Regions from separate parts of the Sporolactobacillus sp. KGMB 08714 genome, predicted to be linked through region 1. Evidence: riboswitches for the same ligand, from Rfam matches in the RefSeq annotation. Region 1 holds a riboswitch; each other region holds the start of a gene.

Region 1 (3,209 bases):
TGATCCGGGGCATGGACGCGATTATCGTGCGTTCCATCATCATAAGGCTTCTGATCGTCCGCGCTCCGACTAATTTGAACGGCCTCATATAAGCCTATGCAAGATGTGAGGCATTTTTAACACTTTAGCCTTCCGGAAACCAGCGGTAGAAGTGATGCGTCGGTCCGTGGCCGTGTCCGAGTGACAGGCTGTGCTCAATCGCTCCCTGAATATAGGTCTTGGCCTCGCGGATGGCGTCTGTAAGAGACCGTCCCTCGGCAAGATAGGCCGCAATCGCCGACGATAGGGTGCATCCGGTGCCGTGCGTATTTTTTGTATCTATCCGCTTGCCTGTATACGGATAAAAGCGGGTACCGTCATAAAAAATATCGGTCGGATCTTCCGACAGATGGCCGCCTTTGACGAGGACGCTTTCAGGCCCCATCCGGAAGATCTCTTTTGCGGCCTGCTGCATGTCCTCAATCGTTTCCACCTTGTGGCCGACCAGCCGCTCCGTTTCGAAAAGATTCGGAGTCACAACCGTTGCAAGCGGCAAAAGCCTTTGAATCAGCGTTTCTCTCGCCTCCGGTTTCAATAGATCAAATCCGCTTTTAGATACCATGACGGGATCCAGCACACTGTATTTCGGACCGTATTCCTTCAGCTTGTCTGCAATGGTGCATATTGCGGCGCTGTTGGAGACCATGCCGATTTTAACGGCATCGACCGGAATATCACGGAAGACGGCATCTATCTGCCCGCCGATTATTGCGGGCGAAAGATCCTCGACGTCATCTACACCCAGCGTATTCTGCGCCGTTACGCTGACAATAGCGCTCATACCGTACACACCGAGTGCGGAAAAGGTTTTCAGATCGGCCTGAATGCCTGCCCCTCCGCTTGAATCCGATCCGGCAATCGTCAAAGCCGTTTTCATTTTCCGTCACCTCGCATATATCGGGTAAATTCCGGATGAACGGCCATTATTTTCAGCAGGATGTAAGCGATAAGACTGCCGAAAGTTGTTGCGAGCAGAAAAGGTGCAACAAAAAAAGTAGCCGCTACGTTCTGTCCGAGAATAAATCTGGCAATCGGAAACGAGACAAGCGAACCGATCAATCCTGTTCCGATGACTTCGCCAATGGCGGCAAAAACAGGTTTTTTAAACCAAAGATAGAAAAGTCCTGCCAGGCAGGCGCCGATCATGCTTCCCGGAAAGGCAAAAACAGAGCCTGTTCCAAGCAGGTTGCGCAGCAGTGAGATGGCGAAAGCCGTGCCGACAGCGTAAACGGGGCCGAAAAGAACGGCCGACAGAACATTAATGATATGCTGAACGGGGAAAATTTTGGCCACGCCTATGGGAATATACAGCAAATTGCCGGCAATGACGCCTATCGCGACGAGAAGAGCAGAAAATGTAAGCCTGTACAGCGGTTTCAAAATTCATTCCTCCTTAAAAAAATAAAATAGACCGGAACATCTTTTTTACCTGATCGGGAGGAAACAGAAAAATGCGGGTTATCGGTTTCCGCTGCGCACAGATGTTTGTCTTTTCTTCCCTGTTAAATAAATTAAAAAACGCGGGCCTTAAAAACGCCCGCGCTTGAAGATAGTCTTCCTTTAGGTGCAACTTCCCTCCGCTGGCATCGTCCAGATCAGGTAAAAGGGGTCAAAGACCGTAAGTCTTACTCTCAGCCGGCCGCTCCGGCTCCCCCAGTGCTTAAATGAAATTGTCCTCTCCTGCTGTCATTATAAACTACCACAAGGATGACCGCAATTCAATCGATTTTGCCTTAGAAAAAACGGCGGAAGGAGACAGACCTTGTTTTGTACCTCCCTTTTACTTCTCTGATCTGTATCATTTATTTTTCAGCCCAAGCACGATACGGATATTTGACGGATCGCTGACCATGACCCGGCCGTTTTCTTCCGTTACTGGCGCTCCCATCGCTTTCAGCCGCTCAATGGCAGCGTCCCTTGCCTCAGAACTTGTAAACGCAAGTGTGAAATCTCTCATGCCTGTCTTTTCGCTTTCCGTTGCCGGAATACCTTTGCTTCTCCATGTATTGAGACCAATATGGTGATGGTAGCCCCCTGTAGAAATAAAATCTGCCTGATCGCCAAAGTTTGCGACCAGATCGAAACCCAGCCCCTGACAGTAAAAACGTTCGGATGCCTTCAGATCGGCGACTTGCAGATGAATATGGCCGATGATGGTTTGCTCGGGCATCCCTTCCCACTCTTTGCCGCCCGATTCATTAAGGATCTGTTCATCGAGTGCCTCGGTGGTCATAAAAACTTTGCCGTCGTTCCATTTCCATTGTGCGGCCGGACGATCATGATAAAGTTCGATCCCGTTCCCGTCCGGATCTGCCAGATAAACGGCTTCACTGACCGCGTGATCGGCTCCTCCCTGAAGCGGATAGCCTTCCTTGAGCAGATGGGCCAGAATGAGCGCCAGATCCGCCCGGGAAGGCAGCAAAAGGGCCACATGATAGAGCCCTGCTTTTCTTGGGTTTCCCGGGATCACCGGAATCGGCTGTTCAACGGTGACGAGCGGATCTGTGCCGTTTGCGGTAAAGACAGCCCTTCGCTGTTCCTTTTTGAGTACGCGGAGCCCGAGTATCTTTTGGTAAAATTCAAGTGAACGTTCCAGATTGTTGACGAATAAATAAACTTCGCTTGCGAATGTGTTCGGATAATTGTGAAATGCCATCAAAGCGCGCCCCTTTTTCTAAATAAAATTCATCTTATTACATTATGTAAGCAAAGGATCCCGCTGTCTACAAATTGTTCCTCATGACTTGTACAAAGCCGTGCCGCCGGCCCGTTCGCCGGTGCCGGAGCCCGTTCCGTTCATTTTGCTGCCATACCGGCTTTGCATGCACAGATGGTGTATGGCAACGGATATCTGCCGTCCGACGTTCTGGTTATTGATTCAAAAAGGTCCGCCGCGGGGACCTATCAAAAAAGGACATCTCCCGGTCAAAAAGCTGACCTGAAATGTCCTTGCAGATTCGGGGCCGATCTGTCTGTCCGCGCCGGAAGCGGCCGTTTGCCGCCGTTTAAATTTTAAAGCGTTTAATCAGTTTATCGAGCTGCTGTGCGGCCTCGCCCATCGTTTCCGCGTCCTTGCGGAAGCTTGTCATCGTTTCGTTAACCCCGTCCATTGACAGAGAAACTTCGCCGACACTGGCTGCCGATTCCTCGGAAACGGCGGCGATCGCTTC
Region 2 (3,209 bases), on a different contig from region 1:
TCTCCCGAGAGCTACGACATCGTGAGTGCGGATGAACTGCCGGACGCGCAGACGCTGAACTCCGTCTATCGTTTGCCTGCCGGTATTCATCCGTCCGGAGACCGGAAAAAACGGTTGGGAAAGCAGCCTGTATAAACGGAGCCCTCTTTCAGAAAAACAGGGATGGAGAAGACTGTACTATGAAAATTTGTCATGTATTCGGGAGGTCCGACGATGTTTCAGTATGATTTTATGCAGCATGCGTTCATAGCGGGAACTCTGATTGCGATCATGTGCGGAACGATCGGTGTCTTTGTCATTGCGAGGAACCTCTCCTTCATTGCGCACACGTTCTCGCATATTGGTTTTGCCGGCGCCTCTTTTGCTGTATATACAGGTATCGACCCGCTTGCCGGGCTGCTGCTCTTCACGCTGCTCAGTGCATTCGGCATCGGGCAGCTTGGCGTCAGGATCTTTCGGCGCGACGCTTCTGTCAGCGTTGTGCTCAGTTTCTTTCTTGGGATCGGCATTTTGTTCCTGTCGCTTTCAAATGCGCAATCGGGTTTTTTGCAGACCATTTTATTCGGGAGTGTCGTAGGTATCGACATGCGGGATGTATGGCTGATCATCGCTCTGACCGTACTGGTTATTTTTGTGATGGCCGCCGGCTACCGCTGGCTGAAATTTGATTCTTTTGATCAGACAGGCGCGCAGGCAGCCGGACTCCCGATCCGCTGGATTTCAATCGGATTTCTTCTGCTGATGTCCATTGCCGTCAGCGTGACGGTTCAGATCGTCGGCGCCCTGCTCGTTTTTTCACTGATGACGGTCCCCGCCGCAGCCGCCCGTTTTTATACGCAGTCTATTTTCGGCATGATCCTCTTGTCCTCGCTGCTTGCCGTTGCCGGGGTGTGGGTCGGACTGGTGCTCGGTTACTATACGAACGCGCCGGTCAGCTTTTTTATCACAAGTTTTGAATCTGCCGTCTATTTTATCGGTATGGGATTTCAAAGATTCATGGTCCGCAGGGAAGCGGCCTGACCGCCGGAAACAAAATATGTGTTATGCTGCCTGCGGGAAGCTAAAATCTTGTCAGGTGAAAACATCTGTGATAGGGTGAAGTTAATTGAATAATGTTGTCCACTGGGGGAGCTTTTTTGCTGAGATTGACAATGTCAAGACCCTTTGAACCTGATCCAGGCGATGCTGGCGTAGGAAAGTGGTTTCGATTTGATCTATAAAGAATGCTTGATTTAACTACATAGATCTATCCGCCGCTTTCGTCAGAAAGCGGTTTTTTTCTGCGCCCGAAAATCGCCGGGACCGAAACAGCAAAGCCGAGCGGCCCCTTCTCCGGACGATGCCGTTCAATTAAACTCAGGTTTCTTATTTTGAAGTCGGGAGGTTAGAGAGTGGAGATTTCAGAAAGAGCAAGACTGGCCAATCAGTCTTTGTGGGAACAAAGCTTCAACCATCCTTTTGTCCAGGAGATTCGGGATGGATCGCTGGCGCTTGATAAATTCCGCTTTTATGTGAAACAGGATGCGTATTATGTCAGGGAATTTGCCAAGATCCACGGACTGGCGGCAGCGCAGGCAGATGATCCGAAGATTGTGGCGGCGCTTTCCGATATCGCCGTCGGATTGGCGGAAGGGGAGCTGCAGATGCATCGCCGCTTCTTTGCGGATCTGCAAGTCGGCGGCGAGGAGTGGGCGGCTTTTCGTCCCGCACCTGCTGCTTATGCGTATATTGCCCACTTGTACTGTGTGGTCTGCCAGGGCAGGCTTTGCCGCACCATGGCTGCTTTGCTGCCTTGCCCCTGGCTTTATTCCGAGATCGGACAGAGATTGAAAAATGCCGCACCGAAGCGGGAAATTTTTCAAAACTGGATTGCGGAATACAGCTCCGACGCTCTGGAAAAAAATGTGGCGGTTGAAAGAAAAATCTGGGACAAGTTAAGCCGCGGCGCGGATGATCATGAGAAGGAGCGTATGCTTCATATTTTTTATCAGAGCAGTTATTACGAACTGAACTTCTGGGATATGAGCTACGGCATGGATGATTGGAATCGGAAATAACAACAACGATGTACGGAGGGGGATATTCATGATCGAACCTGACTTATTGATTGAAAAAATGAACGCGGTCCGCAGGCAGAATCCGTTATTGCATGTGATCACAAACCGGGTGGCGATCAACGATTCGGCCAACGGCGCGCTGGCTATCGGCGCTTCGCCGATTATGGCCGAAGCTCATGAGGAGGTCGCCGAAATCGCAGCGGGCAGCAATGCACTTGAACTGAACATCGGCAATTTAACACCCTATTCAATAGAAAGTATGATGATCTCCGGGCATGCAGCGAACCGGGCCGGCGTTCCGATTGTCCTTGATCCGGTCGGGGCGGGCGCGACTTCGTTTCGCCTGAGTACGGTCAGGAACTTTTTCGATGAGCTGGACATTGCCATTCTCCGCGGCAATGCCGGTGAAATTGCCGCCATTGCCGGGGAAGACTGGGGAGCGAAGGGCGTCGACGCCGGAGATACGGGCGGCGATATCCTGCCGCTTGCCGTCCGCGTGGCCCGGCGCTATCACACTGTCGTTGCCGTATCCGGAAAGACCGACACGATCACGGACGGGGCAAAGGCCTGTCTCGTTCACAACGGCCATCCGCTCTTTCCCGTTATGACGGGATCAGGCTGTCTGAACGGTGTGATTCAGGCGGGCTATGCCGCAGTTTCAGGCGATTTTCTGGAAGCATCGGTTGCCGGTTCGGCCAATTATGCGATCGCCGGCCAGATTGCCGGTGAAAAAAGCGGGGGGCCGGGAACTTTCCGCCAGCTGCTGATGGATGAGCTGTACACGCTTAGCGAAGAAAAAATTCAAAAATACGCTGACCTGGAGGAGGTCGCGGTTCCATGAAACCAGGATATCGGCCGGCGCAGAGAAAAGGGGTGTCATCATGACGAAAGAACGGGAAGCATTAAGAAGAGCCCTGTCTCTTTACTTCATCATGGGTTCTCAGGACGGGTGCGGAGAGGATCCTTTAAAAACAATCAATCTGGCATTGGAAGCCGGCGTTACCTGCTTTCAGTGGCGTGAAAAGGGACCCCGGTCGTTAAAGGGACAGGAACGGATTGATTTCGCAAAAAATGCACTCAATCTGTGCCGTTCCTATCATGTGCCTTTTTTCGTAGATGACGATGTAAATCTGGCCGTTCGATTGCAAGCGG
Region 3 (3,209 bases), on a different contig from region 1:
TTCAATGACGTAGTTGATTCTGCTTTTCTCGGTGTTCAGGTTCATGGACAGGCCTCCTTATCTTTTAATAGTATTCCACTGCATCCAGATTGCGGACGACAGCGTCGATTTCCAGGAGCGGTTTCAATAGTTCTTCCAGACTTTCAAGCGGCACCATATTCGGCCCGTCGGACCATGCCCGATCCGGATCAGGATGTACTTCCATAAAAACGGCGTCCACGCCCGCCGCGACGGCGGCACGTGAAAGGTAGGGGACAAATTCACGCTTTCCTCCTGTCGATATGCCGTTTCCGCCGGGAATCTGAACGCTGTGCGTCGCATCAAAAACGACCGGATAGCCGTACGAGCGCATTGTCGGAAGCGACCGCATGTCGACGACCAGATTATTGTAGCCGAATGAAGCACCGCGTTCCGTCAGCAAAATGTTTGTATTTCCCGCTTTCTCGAGCTTTGTGATCACATTTTTCATGTCCCACGGTGCGAGAAACTGGCCTTTTTTAATATTGATGATTTTCCCGGTCCGCGCCGCAGCGACCAGCAAATCGGTCTGACGGCAGAGAAAAGCGGGAATCTGCAATATATCAAGCACATCGGCCGCAGGAGCTGCCTGATCGGCCTCATGGATGTCCGACGTCAGAGGCACGCCGATTTTTTCTTTGACTTTATTCAGAATTTCGAGTCCCTTTTCCAGACCCGGACCGCGTTTGGAATAGATCGACGAACGATTGGCTTTATCATAAGAGGATTTAAATACGAAGGGAATCCCGAGACGGTCGGTCACTTCCCGGATGGTGTCCGCCGTTTTAAGGACCAGATCTTCACTTTCAATCACGCACGGACCGGCAATCAGGACAAACGGATCGTTTTTTCCAAAACGGATCGATTCATTTAAGCGGAGCGTTTTCACTCACATCACCTCAGGTTTTTCGATTTTTTGATCCCGTTTCCAGTTCTTCCTGTCTTTAATATCACAAACAAAGCGGGGCATCAAGAAAATTATTTCCTCCTTTCGTTTCTGAAATAGTTAAAATCCGGTGAGGGGGTATGATTTTTTATTCCCTTTTTTTCAGGATACGAAACCTTTATTAAAAAATCATGAAAATATTTTCGATCGGGCTTGGAAACTGCATTTTCGGATGATTAAATAAATGTTTTATCTTGACCATTATTGGGCGGGGGAGTATCGTTAAAAGTGTTAAATGAATATGCGTTTGTCCACTAGGGGAGCATTCCGCTGAGAAGGGCACGGCCCTGACCCTTGGACCTGATCTGGATAATACCAGCGTGGGAAAGTGGTTTTGAAATCATTCAGGCAGCTGCCGCTTTCTTTTCGTACAGAGGAAAGCGGTTTTTCGTGTTTTTCAATCATTCTCCGACCCTGACTGTGCAGCGGATGCTTCCGAAAGAAAAGAAATCAGGATGAACGCAGACAGGAGGAAGAATAGATGAGCAAAAGTAAAAGTCGCAAGTTGAATCTGACCGATATTCTGGTCACGATTGTTGTTTCTTTGGTTTTCGGCCTTGTTTTTCGTTTGCTCGGGCCTGTGTACGATATGCTGCAGTCGCTCGGGCTGCAGCTCGATGCGCTGATCTACGGCATCTGGTTTATTGCCGGACCTTTCGCCGCTTTGCTGATCCGCAAGCCGGGTGTCGCCTTTCTTGCGGAAACTGCCGCCGCGATCGCCGAAATGCTGTTCGCAGGAAGCGGCGGCATTATCAACGTTTATTACGGTGTGGTTCAGGGAATTTTTTCCGAGCTGATTTTCGCCGCGTGGCGCTATCGAAAATTCACAGTCTCCGTTGCCGTTCTTTCCGGCATTGCCGCGTCCATAGGGTCTTTTCTGATTGACCTTGTTTACGGTTATCTGACCGATCTCGCGGGCTGGAACCTGACTCTGAACATCGGGTTCCGTATTATCGGGGCGGCGCTTTTAGCCGGCGTCTTCCCCTATATCCTTGTTAAAGCTCTGGAGAAGACCGGTGTTACCAATCTCATCCGTCCGGTGTCTAAGGAAGACTACGATGCCCTTAAATAGTCCCGGCTGCTGGGGAGTCACCAATCTGCGCCTTGCTTTTCCGAAGAAAAAAGAAATGTTTTTCAGAGATCTGACTTTTCATTACAAAAGAGGGGAAAAGGTGCTGCTGCTCGGCCCTTCGGGATGCGGAAAATCAACATTGCTTCAGGTGCTGTCCGGGCTCGTGCCGAACAGTATCGAACTGCCGATGAAAGCGGATGAGCTCGTACTTCCGGAAAACTGGGGCTTTATTTTTCAAGACCCCGACACCCAGTTCTGCATGCCTTATGCCGATGAAGAAATTGCCTTTGTTCTTGAAAATCAGCGGATCAGCCGCGAAAAAATGCCGGATTTGATTCGGCATTATCTGAAAATGGTCGGACTTGAGCCGGATCGCCCGCATCGGCTGATCAGCCGGATGTCCGGAGGAATGAAGCAGAGATTGGCGATAGCGAGCGTTCTCGCCCTTGAACCGGACGTGCTTTTTCTCGATGAACCGACCGCGCTGCTTGATCCGCAGGGCACCGAACAGCTGTGGCAGACTGTGCGCCGGATCGGCGCGGATCGGACACTGCTCATTGTCGAGCATAAAATCAGTCACGTTCTCGATCTGATCGACAGAGTCGTCCTTTTCGATCCGAGAGGTCAGATCATTGCCGACGGAGCAAAGGACGAGATTCTGCAAACACATGTGAAAGAACTGGATGAATACGGAATCTGGCATCCGGGCGTCTGGCAGGGATTGATCAGGGAGGGGCCCGGCCACCGGGAGGCGGCTTCAGAAAACGATGTCCTGCTCGAACTCGATAACTTTTCCGTGACCCGTCAGCATAAAATCCGATTTTCTCTGTCTCATCTGACCGTTTACCAAGGTGAATGGGTCGCCGTCATCGGCAAGAACGGCGCCGGTAAGAGCACGATGATTGAAGGAATCATGGGACTGCTCCGTCATCAGGGAAAAGTGCGCTGGCATCTCGATCATACACGTGACGACGTCGCTTTTGTATTCCAGAATCCGGAATATCAGTTTGTAACCGACCGCGTCGATGACGAACTGGGACTCAGCCTCGTTTTAAAGAAACTGGACAGCCGGGAAATCGACACCCGGGTCAACGAGGCGCTTGATCAATTTTCGTTGGCAGATCAGCGGCTGCAGCATCCGTTCCAGCTTTCAGTCGGTCAGAAGCGGAGGCT

The links. Region 1 has a riboswitch for thiamine pyrophosphate ahead of thiW (energy coupling factor transporter S component ThiW). Riboswitches for the same ligand answer to the same signal wherever they lie in the genome.
Region 2: another riboswitch for thiamine pyrophosphate. It lies ahead of tenA (thiaminase II); the one in region 1 lies ahead of thiW (energy coupling factor transporter S component ThiW).
Region 3: another riboswitch for thiamine pyrophosphate. It lies ahead of Q6A92_RS08380 (ECF transporter S component); the one in region 1 lies ahead of thiW (energy coupling factor transporter S component ThiW).

What each region holds. Positions count from the first base shown of each region.
Region 1 covers NZ_JAUUBW010000019.1:58,666-61,874, forward strand. Annotated here, with positions in the region: gene thiD (bifunctional hydroxymethylpyrimidine kinase/phosphomethylpyrimidine kinase) at 125-916, opposite strand; gene thiW (energy coupling factor transporter S component ThiW) at 913-1,419, opposite strand; TPP riboswitch at 1,594-1,704, opposite strand; gene Q6A92_RS10045 (VOC family protein) at 1,838-2,695, opposite strand; gene Q6A92_RS10050 (methyl-accepting chemotaxis protein) at 3,045-3,209, opposite strand, start outside.
Region 2 covers NZ_JAUUBW010000037.1:7,248-10,456, reverse strand. Annotated here, with positions in the region: gene Q6A92_RS15275 (metal ABC transporter ATP-binding protein) at 1-135, shown strand, start outside; gene Q6A92_RS15270 (metal ABC transporter permease) at 214-1,020, shown strand; TPP riboswitch at 1,115-1,214, shown strand; gene tenA (thiaminase II) at 1,392-2,057, shown strand; gene thiM (hydroxyethylthiazole kinase) at 2,086-2,898, shown strand; gene thiE (thiamine phosphate synthase) at 2,939-3,209, shown strand, end outside.
Region 3 covers NZ_JAUUBW010000014.1:76,982-80,190, forward strand. Annotated here, with positions in the region: gene Q6A92_RS08370 (KpsF/GutQ family sugar-phosphate isomerase) at 1-45, opposite strand, end outside; gene kdsA (3-deoxy-8-phosphooctulonate synthase) at 65-907, opposite strand; TPP riboswitch at 1,211-1,308, shown strand; gene Q6A92_RS08380 (ECF transporter S component) at 1,446-2,036, shown strand; gene Q6A92_RS08385 (ABC transporter ATP-binding protein) at 2,023-3,209, shown strand, end outside.